2 regions of the Micromonospora sp. WMMD1102 genome follow, and region 2 is predicted to be linked to the other one. Evidence: riboswitches for the same ligand, from Rfam matches in the RefSeq annotation. Region 2 holds a riboswitch; the other holds the start of a gene.

Region 1 (8,509 bases), 800 kb from region 2:
CGGGCGGCCGACTCGGCCCGCACCACCGCGTTGTCGCCGCTTCTCATGCCGCCCCGCCCTCGTCTGTTCGACGCAGCGGGCCGTGGGCCGGCAGGCCCACCCCTCCGATCAGGCCCACCAGCACCGCCGCCGGACCACCGGTCGACAGTCCCCCCAGAACCTCGCTCATCCTCGCCTCTCGCGGTCCGTAGTTGTCGTTCCGCGTATAACTCTCCGTCAAGGGTCCCGGTGTGCGGGGCGACCCGCCCAGGCGAAGATAGCGATGATCAATAAAGTGGCGACTGGCTGCGGTATTTCCTCCATTCGGCCACAGTAGACAAGCCGATCAGGCCAACCGATCTACTGTCCAGTATGGATTGCGGAAAGTGACGGAACGCGCGGCTCGGTTCACTCGACGGCGTCCGGGCGGGCGGTGGTCGGCTCGGTGTCGTCGTCCTCGTCCGGCTCGCCCCAGTTGCGGCGCATGAACGGCAGCGCGGCCCAGAAGGTCAGGAACCAGAGCCCGGTCAGCCCGCTGAGTACGAACGCCACCGGCCGGGGCAGCAGGAAGTCGGTGATCAGCAGCACCGAGCTGACCATGGCGATCAGCATGAAGGCCAGGCCGCCGGTCGCCATGGCGTGCGCGAACCGGACGAGTTCCGGCTTGCGCCCCTGCCGGAAGAGCGCCCGGTGGAAGGCGACCGGCGAGATGATCAACGCGGTGGCCGCAGCCGCCGCCAGCAGCGCGACGATGTAGATGTCCTGCTGGAAGGTGCTGGTTTCCGGGAAGCCGGCACTGAACGGCAGGGTGAGCAGGAAGGCGAACAGGATCTGCACCCCGGTCTGCGCGACCCGCAGTTCCTGCAACAGGTCGGCGAAATTGCGCTGCCAACGCTGCTTCTCCGTCTCCACGCTCACCTGGCGCCTCCCGCCTCGAAGTTGGCAGCAGTGATGCCCGAACGGAGCAGACGCGAAACGCACGCACGTTCGGCCGGCGGGGCGTGCGGGACCGCCGGCCTTTCCGGTGCTGCTGTCGGACTCAGGAACCCCGGCGGATCCGGCCGGCGTACCGGGCCTCCAGGCTGTTGTTGTGGTCGTCGCTGTCCGGAATGTTGGCCGAGAGGTAGACCGGGGCGGTTTCGCCCGCCTCGACCAGCCGGCGGACCACCTCCACCACGACTTGCTGGGCGAGCAGCGCGGCGGTGATCGACGACACCGCGCCGACCGCGCCACCGCCGGGCAGCGGCAGGGCCGCGTCGCCGTACGGGGCGCCGTTGTCCAGCACCACGTCGGCGAGGTCGCCCAGCTTGCGCCCGGACGGATGCCGGGACGCCACCCGGGCCGAGTGCTGCCCAGAGTTGATCGCGATCAGCCCGTGCCCGTGCTCCTTGACCAGCGACGCGAACTCGACGATCGTGCCGTTCACCCCGGAGTTCGAGGCGATCACGAAGACGTCCCGGGGGTCGACCGGAGTCAGCTCGTAGAGCCGGTGGGCCACCGTCGGATCCCGCTCCAGGGTCGGCCCGAGGATGTCGACCGGCTCGCCACCGCGCAACACCAGGTCCCGCAGGGCGATCCGATTCGTCGGAACCAGTCCGCCGGCCCTACCGGCGATCTCCATCGCCAGCGCCTCCGAGTGGCCGGTGCCGAACGCCTGCACCACTCCCCCGGCCCGCAACGCGGCGGTGACCAGGTCGGCTGCCCGGCGTACGCCGTCCCGGGAATCGGCCGCCACCCGCCCGATCGTCTCGCTGACCACGTCGAGATAGCCCTCGGGGCTGAGTGTCACGGTCACGGATCCCTTCGAGACGACGATCTGGGCCATCCACCCTATCCCGTGCCGTGCCAGGCCCACCCCGTCCGGTGCCGTGGTGGGCGCGGCCACATCCACCGCCGCCCGCTGTCGGCGTACCGGTATCCGGTGTACCGTCTGCGCAACAACAGCACATCCGACAGGGGAGCGCACAGCGCTGAGAGTGCGGGTGAACCCACCCGCAGACCCTCGAACCTGATCTGGGTAATGCCAGCGCAGGGAGTTCGGTCGAGTCTCCAGCCGCGCCGCAGTCCGGGCCGTCCCGGGTTGCGGCGTGCGTCCTGCCGGTTCGTCGAACCACCGTCTCGACGAACGCGACGACTGGGAGGCCACGCAATGAAGCAGTCCACCGACACCACCAGATGGCGCACCGTCGACATCGTCGTCGCCTCGGTCATCGCGGTCGCGTTCGGCGTCGTCTTCTGGGCCTGGAACGTGGTCTGGAGCGCCACCGAGGGCGCCTTCACCTTCTTCCCGCCGGCCCAGGCGGTCATCTACGGCATCTGGCTGGTGCCGGGCGTACTCGGCGGCCTGGTGATCCGGAAACCGGGCGCGGCGTTCTACTGCGAGTTCCTCGCCGCCGTCGTCTCGGTGCTGCTGGGCAGCCAGTGGGGCACCGTCGCGATCCTCCAGGGGGCCGCCCAGGGCGTCGGCGCCGAGCTGGCGTTCGCGGCGCTGCGTTACCGCTCGTTCCGGCTGCCGGTGGCGGTCGGCTCCGGCCTGCTGGCCGGACTCGCCGCCGCGATCTTCGACCAGTTCCGCTACTACTCCGAGTACGACTTCGCCGCGTTCCGGGTACCCGTCTTCGTGATCACCGTGCTCAGCGCGGCGGTGCTGGCCGGCGCCGGCGGCTGGCTGCTCACCCGGGCACTGGCCCGGACCGGTGTGCTGGACCGGTTCCCGGCCGGCCGCGAACGTACCCTCGTCTGACCGGCGCGGTGCCGTCGTGAGCGAGGTACGGCTGCGCGGCTTCGGCTGGCGGCACGCCGGCCGCCGGGCCTGGGCGGTCCGCGACCTCGACCTGCGGATCGGGCACGGCGAGCGGGTACTCCTGCTCGGCGCCTCCGGGGCCGGCAAGAGCACCCTGCTGGCGGCGCTGGCCGGGCTGCTCGCCGAGGACTCCGGCGAGCAGGAGGGCACCGTCGAGATCGACGGACTCGACCCGCGCAAGGCCCGGGAGCGGGTCGGCATCGTCTTCCAGGACCCGCAGACCCAGCTCGTGATGGCCCGGGCCGGCGACGACGTGGCGTTCGGCCTGGAGAACCGGGGCGTACCGGCGGCGGAGATCTGGCCCCGGGTCACCGAGGCGCTGGACCGGGTCGGCTTCCCGTACGGGCCCGACCGGTCCACCGCCGCGCTCTCCGGCGGGGAACAGCAGCGGCTCGCCCTGGCCGGCGTACTCGCCCTCCGGCCCGGCCTGCTGCTGCTCGACGAGCCGACCGCGAACCTGGACCCGGCCGGCGCCGCGCTGGTCCGGGACGCCGTCCGGGCGGCTGTCGACGACGACACCACGCTGATCCTGGTCGAGCACCGGGTGGCGGAGTCGCTGCCGCTCGTCGACCGGGTGGTGGTGCTCGAACCGGGCGGCGGGACACTGGCCGACGGCCCTGCCGAGCAGGTCTTCGCGGCGCACGGCGAAGCACTGGCCGCCGCCGGGGTCTGGGTGCCGGGCCCGCCGCCGGCACCGCGCCGGGCGACCGCCAGCCCCGGAGACCTGCTGCTCACCGCCGACCGGCTCGGCCTGCCACCCCGGCTGGTCGACACCGACCTGCGGGTACGCGCCGGCGAGGCGCTCGCGGTGCTCGGCCGCAACGGTGCCGGCAAGTCGACCCTGGCCCTGCTGCTCGGCGGGCTGCTCCGGCCCGGCGGCGGCCGGCTGTCGGCCACCCCGGAACTCGCCGGTCGGCACGCCGGCAGCGCACCACACCGGTGGCGGGCGCCGGTGCTGGCCGCCCGGATCGGCTCGGTCTTCCAGGACCCGGAGCACCAGTTCGTCAGCGGCACCGTCTTCGCCGAGCTGGCGCTCGGGCCGCGCCGGACCGGCCGGCCGGAGGCGGAGGTCCGGTCGGTGGTGGACGAGCTGCTGGTCCGGCTCCGGCTGGACCGGCTGGCCGAGGCCAACCCGTACACCCTCTCCGGCGGTCAGGCGCGGCGGCTGAGCGTGGCGACCGCGCTGGCCACCGCGCCCCGGCTGCTGGTGCTGGACGAGCCGACGTTCGGCCAGGACCGGCGTACCTGGCTCGAACTTGTCGACCTGCTCGCCGGGCTGCGCGACAGTGGGCACGGCGTGGTCGCGGTCACCCACGACGCCGACTTCGTCGCCGCGCTGGCCGACCGGACCGTCCGGCTCGATCCGCCGGCCGGCACCGCCGCGGTGGGGCGGGTCGGGTGATCCCGCACCAGCCGATCGCCGCCCCCGACGCACCGCTGGCCCGGCGCAACCCGGTGGCCAAGGTCGCCGCCGCGCTGGTCTTGTCCGTCGCGCTGATCGCCACGGTCGACCCGGTGACCCCGGCGGTGGCGATCGGGTTCCAACTCGCCGTCGTGCCGCTCTTCGGGGTCCGGTATTCGGCACTGGCCCGGCGGGCCTGGCCGCTGCTGCTCAGCGCGCTCGGCATCTTCGGCACCCTGCTGCTCTTCGCCGCCGAACGGACCGGCACCCTGCTCTGGCAGGCCGGGCCGGTCGAGGTCACCACCGGGGTACTCGGCACCGCGCTGGGCATGGCACTGCGGGTGGTCGCGGTGGCACTGCCCGGCGTACTGGTCTTCGCCACCACCGACCCGACCGACCTCGCCGACGCGCTGGTCCAGAACGTCAAGGCGCCGCCCCGGTTCGCGATCGGGGCACTCGCCGCGTTCCGGCTGGTGCCGTTGCTGGCCGTGGAGTGGCAGATGGTGAGCCTGGCCCGGCGGGCCCGGGGCATCGAGGCCGGACGGAACCCGCTGGCCAGGTTGCGGCTGTTCGGCTCGACCGCGTTCACCCTGCTGGTCGGGGCGATCCGCCGGGGCACCCGGTTGGCCGCCGCGATGGACGCCCGTGGCTTCGACTCGGGAGTGCCGCGTACCGCCGCCCGCCGGCAGCGGTTCGGCGCGGCGGACGCCGCCCTGATCGCCGGTGCGGTACTGCTGGCCGGTGCGGCGCTCGGGCTCAGCGTGGCACTCGGCACCTTCCGGCCGCTGCTGCGCTGACCCCGCGCACCCCGGCGACGTGCGCCGTCCGGCGGGATGCTCAGTCCGGCGTACTGATCCGGATGTCCCGGAAGACGACCTCGTACGGCCCTCCGGAGCCGTTGTCCGACCCGACCGGGAAGATCCCGAGCACCACCCGCCCGTCGACCGGCTGGGCGTCCCGCGCCTCGCCGATGCGCTGCCCGTCGCGATAGAACCGCAGCTCCTCGCCGTGCGCGACGATGCCGACCCGGACCGGGGTGCTCGCGGTCAACTTCTGTGCCGGGTCGAACCGGAAGCTGCCGGCCGGGGTCATCGCGCTCGTACTGTCCACACCGTGTGCCACCAGGTAGTAGCCGTCCCGGCAGATCCGCAGCGCGTGCCCGCCGGTGCGGTCGGTGAACCGGAACCAGACGGCGGCGCAACCCTCCGGCTCGACGAGCGTCACCTCGACCTCCACCTGCACGTCCGGCCAGGTGTCCTGTGGCCCCGGGCACCGGTACGGCCCCACGCCGCGCTTCGTCACCACCAGCCCGTCGTCGAACCCGCAGCTCACCTCGTGCTTCTCGTCCGTCCTCGGCTGCCATCCCCGGCGGCTGGTGAGCGGGTCGCTGACCACCACGGTGCCGGACCAGGGCGGCCCGTCCGAGGCTCCGGTGGCGGTCGGGGTGCCCGGCGCCGGCCCGCTGGTCGCCGTGGCCGGGCCGGCACCGGCAGGCGTGCCGGGCGGTGTGCCGGGTGAGGTCGTCGGCGAGGTGGCCGAGGATGCCCGGTAGGGCAGGAACCCGCTGGCGTAGCCCACTCCGACGGAGGTGCCGAGCAGCACGACGAGCCCCACCGCGAGGACGGCGATCCAGCCCCGGCGCCCCGCCCGACCACGCCCCGCCGGGTCACGCCCCGGCGGCGCCGCGGCTTCCATCGGGACAGCCGGTCCCGCCAGGGCACCCGGTCCCGCCAGGGCACCGGCCGGTCCGGCCGGGGTGGCAGCCGTCGTTCCGGCCACCGGCACCGCCGGGCCGGCCTGCCGGGCGGCGGCCCGCACCTCGGGACCGCCCTGCCGGGTGGTCGCCTCGCTCAGGTCCCCGACCGGATCCGGACCCGACTCGGCGGCCAACGCCGTCTCGGCCAGTGGCCGCTGGTCGGTCACCGCCTGCGCCTGCTCGACCGCGACCCGCAGCTCGGGTTGGCCGGCGAGCGCCGACGCCACCGCGCCCAGCCGGCCCGGCCCACCGTCCAGCAACCGGTCCAGCAGCTCGCGCGCCGACGGACGCTGCGCCGGGTCCTTGGCCAACGCCTGCTCGACCAGGTCCCGCAGCGGACCGGTCAGGCCGTCGAGGTCGGGCTCCTGGGTCAGGATCCGCACCGCGGTCGCCGCCGGGGTCTCGGCGGCGAACGGGGTACGTCCGGTGCCGGCGTAGGCCACCACGGCGCCCCAGGCGAAGACGTCCGCCGCCGGGGTGAGTAAGCCGGTGGTCGCCGGCTCGAAGCGCTCCGGCGCCATGTACGCGACGGTGCCGATCACCTGGTCCGTCCGGGTTCCGGCACCGGTGCCGGCGACCGCGCGGGCGATCCCGAAGTCGATCACCTTCGGGCTGCCGGGCGGCAGCAGCACGTTGCTCGGCTTGAGGTCGCGGTGGATCACCCCGGCGCCGTGGATCGCGGTCAGCGCGGTCGCCATCCCGACCGCCAGCCCGTGCAGGTTGCCCGGAGTCAGTGGCCCGCGTTCGGTGACCACGGTGGCCAGGCTGGGTCCGTCGACGTACTCGGCGACCAGGTAGGGCGGGTCGTGGTCCGGGTCGGCGTCGAGCACCTCCGCGGTGCAGAACGGCGGCACCTGCCGGGCCCGTTTCACCTCGCCCCGGAACCGCCGCCGGAACTCCGCGTCGTGCGCCAGGTCGTACCGGATCATCTTGACCGCGACCAGCCGCCCGGTGCCGGCGGCGCGGGCCAGGTAGACGGTGCCCATGCCGCCCTCGCCGAGCCGGCCCAGCAGCTCCCACTCGCCGAGCCGCGACGGGTCGGTCGACCGGAGTGGCCGTGTGCCGGCGATCTCGCCCGTCATCCCGACTTGCCCCCACTGCTACCCAGTCCCACCACCCCGTGCCCGGAGGTCGGGTAAGTATCACACCCGACCGCCTCGACGGACGATCCGAGGGCGTCCACGGTGGGCGGACCGAGCTGCCGTACCCAGTCCTGCGGCTCTTCCCGAGCCTCGGCCCGGGGAACCCGGACGACGAGGTGCGCCGGGCCCTGCACGGCGACCACCAGCGACGACGTCCCGGCCCGCTCCCGCACGCCGGGGCCGCTACCGGCGTCGACGCCGCTGCCGCTGCCAGGGTCCGAGCCGAGGTCGGTGTCACCGCCCGCGCCGCTGCCGAGGCCGCAGCCGAGGCCGGCGACCTGGCCGGGGCCGGTGTCGGCGTCGGTGTCGGGGCCGGGGTCGGTGTCGGTGTCGGGGCCGGTGTCCAGCCGTACCCGCATTCCGGATGCGGTCAGGGCCCGGACCGCCGCTTCGATCCGGCGGCCGGGGCGGGCGCCGGCCGCCACCCGCAGCTCGGCGTCCCGGGCGGCGGCGAGCTGCGCGCCGATCCGGAGCACCGCCTCGCCGCCCGACCGGGGAAGCCGGACCAGCACCGACCGCCAACCCTCCGGCGGCGGGGCGGCGACCCTGATCCAGGTCGTCGGCGGGCCGTCCGGCGGCGGCTCGTCCGCCGCCACGACCAGGGCCGGGCGGACCGCGTCACACTCGATCGCCAGGTCGGCCACCGGGTCCGCCGTGTAGCGGGCGAAAACCGGCGCAGCCAGCCCGCCGGAGCGGATCGGCTCGGCCAGCCGGGCCAGCTCCCGCAACGCCGTGGTCATCCCGACGAGTTCGCCGGCAAGACCGCTGCCGACCTCGATCGCCGAGACCGGGTACGGCAGCAGCCGGCTCAGCACCACCTCGGCCGGCCGGCGGGCGCCGACCAGGTCGGTCGCCAGCGCGGTCAGCTCGACGGCCGACACGCCCGCGGCCACCGCCCCCGTCGCACCGACAGTCATCGCCTCCGCCCCGCTCTTTCCCGCTTCCGGGGACGGCGTCGTCACGACGAGGATCCGGTACGCCCCGTCGTCGGCCAGCGCGGCCCGCTCGGCCTCGGCGAGGTCGCGGCGTACCAGCCGGGCCGGATAGACCAGCGCCAGCAGCGGGCCGGTCATCACCGTGGTGACCAGCGCCATCACCACCATCAGCGAGAAGAGTTCGCCGCTCAGGATGCCCAGCTGCAACCCGATGCTGAGGATCACGATCTCGGTGAGCCCCCTGGTGTTCATCAGGCTGGCCAGCGCACCCGCCGGCCGGGGCGCGACACCCTGGAGCCGGGCTCCGGCGTACGCGCCGCCGAACTTGCCGGCGACCGCCACCAGCAGGATCAGCGCCAGTTCCAGCAGCCCGGCGCCGCCCACCGTGGACAGGTCGACCTCGAGACCGGCGATGACGAAGAAGACCGGCACCAGCAGCAGGACCGCGACCTGTTCCAGCCGCTCGAAGATCTCGTACCGGAGGGCCTCGCC
Region 2 (8,509 bases):
ACAGGACCGGCCGACCAGCGGCAGGGCGGGCGGCGGATAGGGGCCGGCGGCCGGCAGGTGCACAGCGCCGCCGTCCAGCGGGTCCGGCCCGGCGACCAGCAGGGTGCCGTGCACCGGGGCGAGCAGCGCCCGCAGCCGCCGGGCCAGGTCGAGCCGCTCCGGTCGGGGCAGGTCCCGCTCGCGCAGCAGCACCCAGCGGACCCCGCCGTCGACCGCCGCCCCGACCACCTCGTCGAGCGGCCGGTTCGCCTGCCACCGGTCGGTGACCAGCACGATCCCGCGGGGGCCGGTCACAGTTCCGGCCGCCCCTCGTCCGGGGTGGAGGCGAGCGCGTGGAAGCGCCGCGGGATCCGCCCGGCACCGGCGGCCAGCCGGCCCGCCTCGATCGCGTACCGCATGGCGGTGGCCATCCGCACCGGGTCGGCCGCCCGGGTCACCGCGCTGGCCAGCATCACCGCGTCGCAGCCGAGTTCCATCGCCAGGGCCGCGTCCGAGGCGGTGCCGACACCGGCGTCCAGGATCACCGGTACGTCCACGTTCTGCCGCAGCAGCCGCAGGTTGTGCGGGTTGGTGATGCCCAGCCCGGAACCGATCGGGGCACCCGCCGGCATCACCGCGGGGCAGCCAAGGTCCACCATCCGGCGGGCCAGCACCGGGTCGTCGGTGACGTACGGCAGCACCGTGAAACCGTCTGCGACCAGCCGCTCGGCGGCGGTGACCAACTCGACCGCGTCCGGCAGCAGGGTGCGGTCGTCCCCGATCACCTCCAGCTTGACCCACGGCGTCTCGAACGCCTCCCGGGCGAGTCGCGCCACGGTGACCGCCTCGGCGGCGGTACGGCATCCGGCGGTGTTCGGCAGCAGCCGCACGCCGCACCGGGAGAGCACCTCCAGGATGCCGCCGCCCATGGTGGCGCTGCTGTCGATCCGGCGCAGCGACACGGTGACCAGCTCGCTGCCGCTGGCCCGGATCGTCTGCTCCAGCACGTACGGGCTGGTCGCGCCGCCGGTGCCGAGGATCAGCCGGGAGCCGAACCGCTCGCCCGCGAGCACGAACCCAGCGTCCGGCTGCACACCGGTTCCGGGTACGAGATCGCTTCCGGGATCGGCGCTGCGCCCGGGATCGGCGCTCCGCCCGGGATCGGCGCTCCGCCCGGATTCGGCGGCGGGTTCGAGTTCGCGGTCGGTGAGTCCGTGGGTCATGCCGTTCACCCGCCCTGCGCCGCGGTCAGCACCTCGACCCGGTCGCCGTCGCGCAGCTGCCGGGCCGGCCAGCCACCCCGGGGCACCACCTCGCCGTTCACCGCCACCGCCACCCCCCGGTGCGCGTTGGTGATCTGCCGCACCAGGTCCGCCACGGTCAGTTCGCCGGGCAGCCGCTGCTCGACTCCGTTCACGGTCAGCTCCACCGCGTCCTCCCCACCCTCTTCGTCTCGTCGTCCGGCTCCGCCCGCCGCCCGCCGGTAACCGGCCCGTCGACCGCCTCCGCCGGCACCTCTGCCGGCCGGGCCGCCGGTTTCCCGTCCCGGTCCGCCCGGCTCGGCGCCGAAGCCGCGCCCGGCCGTGCCGGTCGCGCCGTCGGCGTCGGGAGCTCGGCGAACCGGGCCGGTGACAGCGGCGCGAGCGCCGGGTCGGGTACCCCGGTGGCCAGCAGGTCGGCGACCAGGTCGGCGGTGAGCGGGGTGAGCACGATGCCGTGCCGGAAGTGCCCGGCCGCCACCACCACGTCGGGCCGGTCCGGCAGCGGGCCGAGCAGCGGCGCGTTGTCCGGCGTACCGGGGCGCAGCCCGGAGCGCGCCTCCACCAGCTCGTACTCGGTCAGTTCCGGGAGCACCTCGGTGGCGGCCCGGAGCAGCTCGAACACCGCTCCGGCGGTGACCGCCAGGTCGGCGCGCTCCTCGACGGTGGCCCCGACCACCACCTCGCCGTCGATCCGGGGCACCAGGTAGACGCCCCGGCCGTCGGCGTGGCCCCGGATCACGTGCCGGAAGCCGGGTGTCGCGCCGCCGGGGGCGCGCAGCCGCAGGATCTGCCCCTTCACCGGCCGGACCGGCAGGCCGGTGAGCGCCGCCGTGCCGCAGCCGGCCGCGACGACCGTGGCCGCCGCGTCCAGCTCGGCGAGCCGCCGGACCGGCCGGGGCACCAGGTTCACCCCGGCGCGTTCGGCCGCGACCCGCAGCGCGGCGACCAGCCGGCGCGGGTCGACCTGGTGGTCGCCGGGGGCGAACGCACCGCCGCGCAGCCGGGTGGCGAGCAGCGGCTCGCGCTCGCGCAGCTCCGCCGGCCGCAGCGGGGTGACCGGCAGTCCGAGATTCCGCTGGTACGTCCAGAGCCGCTCCGCCTCGGCCAGGTCGTCCGAGGTGAGCGCGACGGTGAGTGTCCCCTCGGTCCGGTAGCCGAGGTCCACTCCGGTGTACTCGCCGAGTTCGGCGGCGAATCCCGGCCAGCGGGCCGCCGACTCGACGAGCAGTCCGGTCAGCACCCGTTCGCCGAAGTACGTCTCGGCGACCGGGGCGAGCATCCCGGCCGCCACGTCGGAGGCGCCGGAGCCGGGGTCGTCGTCGTACACGTCGACCCGCATGCCCCGGGCGGCGCAGCGCCAGGCGACGGCGAGCCCGATCGGCCCGCCGCCCACCACGGCGACGTCCGCCCGGCCGGTGCCTACCATCCCGCCGCCCCCGCACCCCGCGCGGAGGTCGGGGATCCCCGCCGGGGGTCCCACCCCGGTGGGAATCCCCGCTCCGGCAGGGGTGGGGGCGGGACGGTGGCGAGTGCGGTAAGCAGGTCGGCGACGGCTCGGGACGGGTCGGCGGCGTTGGCGACGGCACCGACCACGGCCACCCCGTACGCCCCGGCGGCCAGCAGCGCGGGTACCCGTTCGGCGGTGATCCCGCCGATCGCGATCACCGGTACCGGGACCGCCGAGGCGACCCGGCGGATGCCGTCCGGGCCGATCGGGGCGGGCAGGCCGTCCTTGGTGGAGGTGGCGTGGCAGGGGCCGACGCCGAGGTAACTGGCGCCGGCCGCGACCGCCGCCGCGCCGGTCTCCGGGTCCCGGGCGGTCGCGCCGAGCACGGCGTCCGGGCCGAGCACCCGGCGGGCGGCGTCGACCGGCAGGTCCCGGGCGCCGACGTGCCCGCCCGCCGCCCCGACCGCCAGGGCCAGGTGCAGCCGGTCGTTCACCAGGCAGGTCGCCCCGACGGCGGCGCACCGGCCGGTGACCTCGGCGGCCAGTTCGTACCCGGTCCGGTCGTCGGCGTCGTCTTCCACCCGGACCTGTACGACCAGCTCGGGGCCGGCGACCGCCAGGGCCGCGTCGACCACGGCGAGCGGGTCCCGCCCCGGCCGGGTGTCGGTGATGAGGTGAAGTCGTCCGATGGATAGCACGGCAACGCTCCTCCCTGCGCCGGCATTACCCGGATCAGGTTCGACGGTCGGGGGCTCGCAGCCCCCCTCTCAGCCCGGTCCACCGGGCTCCCGTGGGTTACTTGTCGGCGAGCGTACGTCGCCGGTCACGAATCCGTAAAGGGCCGTGGCCCAGCGCACAGGATCGACATCGAAGCACGTACCGCCGTTCCGGAGCGGCTGACCGGCACCGGAGGGATATGTCTGTCCTATCCGGATCGCGCCGTCCCGTTACGCAACCGTTACCCGAATTAACCTCACCGTCGTATTCCGACCGGCCAGCGCCCGGCCCTAATTTGTTCAATCACAAGGCAAAATTCGGCCACTAGGCAAAACCCCGACCCCAAGGCAAAACCCGACCCCAAGGCAAGACCCCGACCACAAGGCAAGACCTCGACGGCCGGTGCTTCGGCGAGCTCCGGGCGTACCACCACACCCCCGTGGCGGCTTCGGCGTCCGGCGCGGGATCCCTCTGTCCTTCGCGGACCAAGGAGATCCTCCGTGTCCACTCCCGGCCGCCCCGGCGGCACCTCGCACCCCCCACACCCCCACCGCAGACCCGCTTCCGGCCCGCACGGCCCGAGACTCTTCCGTCGCCTGGTCGGCACCGCCGCGGCCGTACTGCTCGGCACGACCATGCTGGCCCCGACCCCGGCCTTGGCCGCCCCGGCGGCGCTTCCGCAGGCCCCGGCACCGATGGGGAAGGCCCCGGCGATCCAGGCCGAGCCGTTCAGCGTGCTGGTCTTCTCCAAGACCGCCGGCTTCCGGCACGACTCCATCCCGGCCGGTATCGCCGCGATCCAGCAGCTCGGTGCCGACAACGGCTTCACCGTCGACGCCACCGAGGACTCCACCGCGTTCACCGACGCCAACCTCGACGGGTACCAGGCGGTGATCTGGCTCTCCACCACCGGCGACGTACTCAACGCGGAGCAGCAGGCCGCGTTCGAGCGGTACGTCCAGGCCGGCGGCGGGTACGTCGGCATCCACGCCGCCTCCGACACCGAGTACGACTGGCCCTGGTACGGCGACCTGGTCGGCGCGTACTTCGCCTCGCACCCGGCCAACCAGCAGGCCACCATCAAGGTCGAGGACCCCGCGCACGAGTCCACGAACGACCTGCCGGCGCAGTGGTCCCGGTACGACGAGTGGTACAACTTCCGCGAGAACCCGCGCGGCGACGTGCACGTACTCGCCTCGCTGGACGAGCGCAGCTACACCCCGGGCGCCGGGGCGATGGGCCACGACCACCCGTTCGCCTGGTGCCAGGACTACGACGGCGGCCGGGCCTGGTACACGGCCGGTGGCCACACCCAGCAGTCGTACGCCGAGCCGGAGTTCCTGGGCCACCTGCTCGGTGGCATCCAGACCGCGGCCGGTGCCGTCGAGGCCGACTGCTCCGCCTCGCTGACCAGCAGCTTCGAGAAGATCACGCTGGACAGCAACACGAACAACCCGATGGAGCTGGACGTCGCCGCCGACGGCCGGGTCTTCTACATCGAGCGGGACGGCCGGGTCCAGATCGTCAAGCCGGACACCGGCACCACGGTCACCGCCGCCGACCTCGACGTCTTCGGCGGCAACGAGGACGGGCTGATCGGCCTCCGGCTCGACCCCGACTTCGCCAGCAACAAGTGGGTGTACCTCTACTACGCCCCGAACGGCGGCGGCCCGCGCAACTACCTCTCCCGGTTCACCGTCGTCGGTGACACCCTCGACCTGGCCAGCGAGAAGATCGTGCTCGAGGTGACGACGCAGCGGAACACCTGCTGCCACGCCGGCGGCAGCATGACCTTCGACAGCGCCGGCAACCTCTATCTGGCCACCGGCGACAACACCAACCCGTTCGAGTCGAACTCCTTCACCCCGATCGACGAGCGGCCGGGCCGGCAGGACTACGACGCGCAGCGCAGCGCCGGCAACACGAACGACCTGCGCGGCAAGGTGCTCCGGATCCACCCGGAGGACGACGGGACGTACACCGTCCCCGAGGGCAACCTCTTCGCGCCGGGCACCGAGAAGACCCGGCCGGAGATCTACGGGATGGGCTTCCGGAACCCGTTCCGGATCGGCATCGACCCCAAGACCGACACCCTCTACGTGGCCGACTACGGCCCGGACGCCGGGGCGGCGAACCCGAACCGCGGTCCGGAGGGGACGGTGGAGTGGAACATCGTCGCCGAGGCCGGCAACTACGGCTGGCCGTACTGCCACGGGGCGAACTACGCCTACAACGACTACCAGTTCCCGTCCGGGCCGAGCGGGGCGAAGTTCGACTGTGCCGCCCCGGTGAACGACTCGCCGAACAACACCGGGCTGACCAACCTGCCGCCGGCGATCCCGGCCACCGTCGACTACGACTACGGCGGCAACCCGCTCTTCCCCGAGATCGGCGGCGGCGGTGCCCCGATGGGCGGCCCGGTCTACCGGTACGACCCGGCGAACACCTCCGACCGCAAGTGGCCGGCGTACTACGACGGCAAGGCGACGTTCGGTGAGTGGAACCAGAACAAGATGTACGCCTTCCAGGTCGCCGCGGACGGAAAGTCCCTGGTGGACATCAACCAGATGCTCACCGGGATGACCTTCCTCCGGCCGATGGACTTCGAGTTCGGCCCGGACGGCGCGCTGTACCTCATCGAGTGGGGCAGCGGCTTCGGCGGCAACAACGACAACTCCGGGGTCTACCGGATCGACTACATCGCCGGGGACCGGGCACCGATCGCGGTCGCCAGCGCGGAGCCGACCTCCGGCCCGGCGCCGCTGACCGTGGCGTTCTCCAGCGAGGGCTCCCGGGACCCGGACGGCGGAGAGATCACCTACGCCTGGGCGTTCGGCGACGGCGCCACCTCGACCGAGCCGAACCCGACGCACACCTACGCGGCGGCCGGCAACTACACCGCCCAGCTAACCGTCACCGGCGACACCGGCCGGACGGCGGTGGCGAACGTACCGGTGACGGTCGGCAACACCGCCCCGACGGTGACCATCGAGTTCCCGCCGGACGGCGGCTTCTTCGACTGGGGCGACCAGGTCAAGTACACGGTGAAGGTGACCGACCCGGAGGACGGGGAGATCGACTGCGACCGGGTGGTCCTGCAGTACTACCTGGGCCACGACGAGCACGCCCACCCGCTCGACGATCAGACCGGCTGCACCGGCACGGTGCAGACCTCGCTCGCCTCCGGGCACGGCGCCGACGCCGACGTCTTCGCGGTCTTCGAGGCCAGCTACACCGACGGCGGCGGAGCCGGCGGGTCGAACGCGCTGACCGGCCGGGCGATCGAGCAGTTGCAGCCGAAGCGGAAGCAGGCCGAGTACTTCTCGGCGACCGGCCGGGCGCCGGACGGCGTCGGCGGCGGTGACCCGGGCGTGCAGACCGAGGCCACCTCCGACGTCGAGGGCGGCTTCCAGAACATCGCGTTCGTCGAGGACGGCGACTACTGGACCTTCGACCCGACGAACCTGACGAACATCACCGGGTTCCGGTTCCGGGCCTCCTCGGCCGGCGGCGGCGCCCGGATCGAGGTACGGTCCGGCGCGGCCGACGGCCCGGTACTGGCCACCGCCACGGTGCCGGACACCGGCGGCTGGCAGGCCTTCACCAACGCCACGGCCGAGCTGGCGACCCCCAGCACGACGAGCGGGCCGCTGTACTTCGTGGCCAAGAACCCGGTCGGGGCCACCGGCACGGGTGCGATCGTCAACGTCAACTGGGTCGAGTTCGTCGGTCGCGGCGTCACCGACAACGCGCCGCCGACGGTGACCGCCACCGCCACCCCGAACACCGGCACCGCGCCGGTCGCGGTGAGCTTCGACGGCACCGCCAGCGACGCCGAGGGCGACGAACCGCTCACGTACGCCTGGGACTTCGGGGACGGGGGCACGGCGGACACCCTGGACGCCACGCACACGTACACCGCCCCGGGCAACTTCACCGCGACCCTTACCGTGACGGACTCGCGCGGCGCCGCCGCGTACGCGAGCGTGCCGGTGCGGGTGGAGGCGCCGAACAACTCGTGCTTCGGGGCCCGCTCGGACGAGTTCGACGGCAGCGAGCTGGACAAGGCCCGCTGGTCGACTGTGCTCCGGGAGAACCAGCTCTACGGTGTGCGGGACGGCTCCCTGGTGCTGCCCACCTCCTCCGGCGACCTGTACGGCAGCCGCAACGACGCCACCAACGTCGTCCTGCAACCGGCGCCGGACGGCAGCTGGCAGGCCACCACCAAGGTCAGCCTGGCGGTGACCGAGAACTACCAGCAGGCCGGCCTGATCGTGTACGGCGACGACGACAACTACGCCAAACTGGACCTGCTGTACAACGGCAGCCGGGTCGTCGAGTTCATCCGGGAGACCGCCGGAACCCCGCGCAACGAAAGCGGCGACTCGGCGCCCGCACCGGCCGGTGACTCGGTCTACCTGCGGCTGACCAGCGACGGCGTGAACCTGACCGCGGCCTTCTCGGCCGACGGGCAGACCTTCACCCCGGTCGGCCGGTCGGCGGCGCTGGCCGGCATCACCGACCCGAAGGTGGGGCTGTTCGCGCTGAACGGCGGCACCACCGCACCCGTGGTGGACGCCAGCTTCGACTGGTTCCAGGTCACGCCCGACGAGCCGGCCGGCGAGGTGACCCCGAACGACGAGTTCACCGGGACCACCCTCGACAAGTGCCGGTGGGACGGAATCGTCCGGGAGGACCCGACGGCGTACCGGGTCGCCGACGGCGCGCTGCACGTCGACGTGCCGAACGGTGACATCTACACCGGCAACAACACCGGGCCGACGAACTTCGTGCTCCAGACCGCTCCCGAGGGCGACTGGACGATCGAGACGAAGGTCGACGGCAGCAAGCTGGACGAGCAGTACCAGCAGGCCGGTCTGCTCGTCTACGGCGACGACGACAACTACCTGAAGCTCGACTTCATCGCCGACAACCAGGTGGGTCAGCCGGTCAGCCGGCGGATCGAGTTCCGCAGCGAGATCGACGCCACCGTGCAGGACCCGCAGCCGCAGGTCACCGACCTCACCGACTCGGTGTGGCAGCTGCGACTGGCAAAGTCGGGTGACACCTACACGGCGTCGTACTCGGCGGACGGGACGACCTG

Evidence for each region. A riboswitch is a leader RNA that binds a small molecule or an ion and turns the genes downstream of it on or off. The one in region 2 is predicted to bind thiamine pyrophosphate.
Region 1: it holds a riboswitch for thiamine pyrophosphate, as region 2 does, so the genes downstream of both, O7626_RS25410 (ECF transporter S component) here and thiE (thiamine phosphate synthase) in region 2, are expected to answer to the same signal.

The regions. Positions count from the first base shown of each region.
Region 1 is NZ_JARUBN010000001.1:5,674,359-5,682,867, forward strand. It holds gene O7626_RS25390 (sigma-70 family RNA polymerase sigma factor) at 1-47, opposite strand, end outside; gene O7626_RS25395 (hypothetical protein) at 44-169, opposite strand; gene O7626_RS25400 (DUF6328 family protein) at 388-897, opposite strand; gene O7626_RS25405 (SIS domain-containing protein) at 1,019-1,768, opposite strand; TPP riboswitch at 1,924-2,032, shown strand; gene O7626_RS25410 (ECF transporter S component) at 2,129-2,722, shown strand; gene O7626_RS25415 (ABC transporter ATP-binding protein) at 2,739-4,184, shown strand; gene O7626_RS25420 (energy-coupling factor transporter transmembrane component T) at 4,181-4,981, shown strand; gene O7626_RS25425 (serine/threonine-protein kinase) at 5,022-7,022, opposite strand; gene O7626_RS25430 (cation:proton antiporter) at 7,019-8,509, opposite strand, start outside.
Region 2 is NZ_JARUBN010000001.1:6,470,187-6,478,695, forward strand. It holds gene O7626_RS29030 (thiamine phosphate synthase) at 1-294, opposite strand, end outside; gene O7626_RS29035 (thiazole synthase) at 291-1,202, opposite strand; gene thiS (sulfur carrier protein ThiS) at 1,208-1,408, opposite strand; gene thiO (glycine oxidase ThiO) at 1,399-2,667, opposite strand; partial or broken gene thiE (thiamine phosphate synthase) at 2,769-3,386, opposite strand; TPP riboswitch at 3,381-3,490, opposite strand; gene O7626_RS29055 (ThuA domain-containing protein) at 4,041-8,509, shown strand, end outside.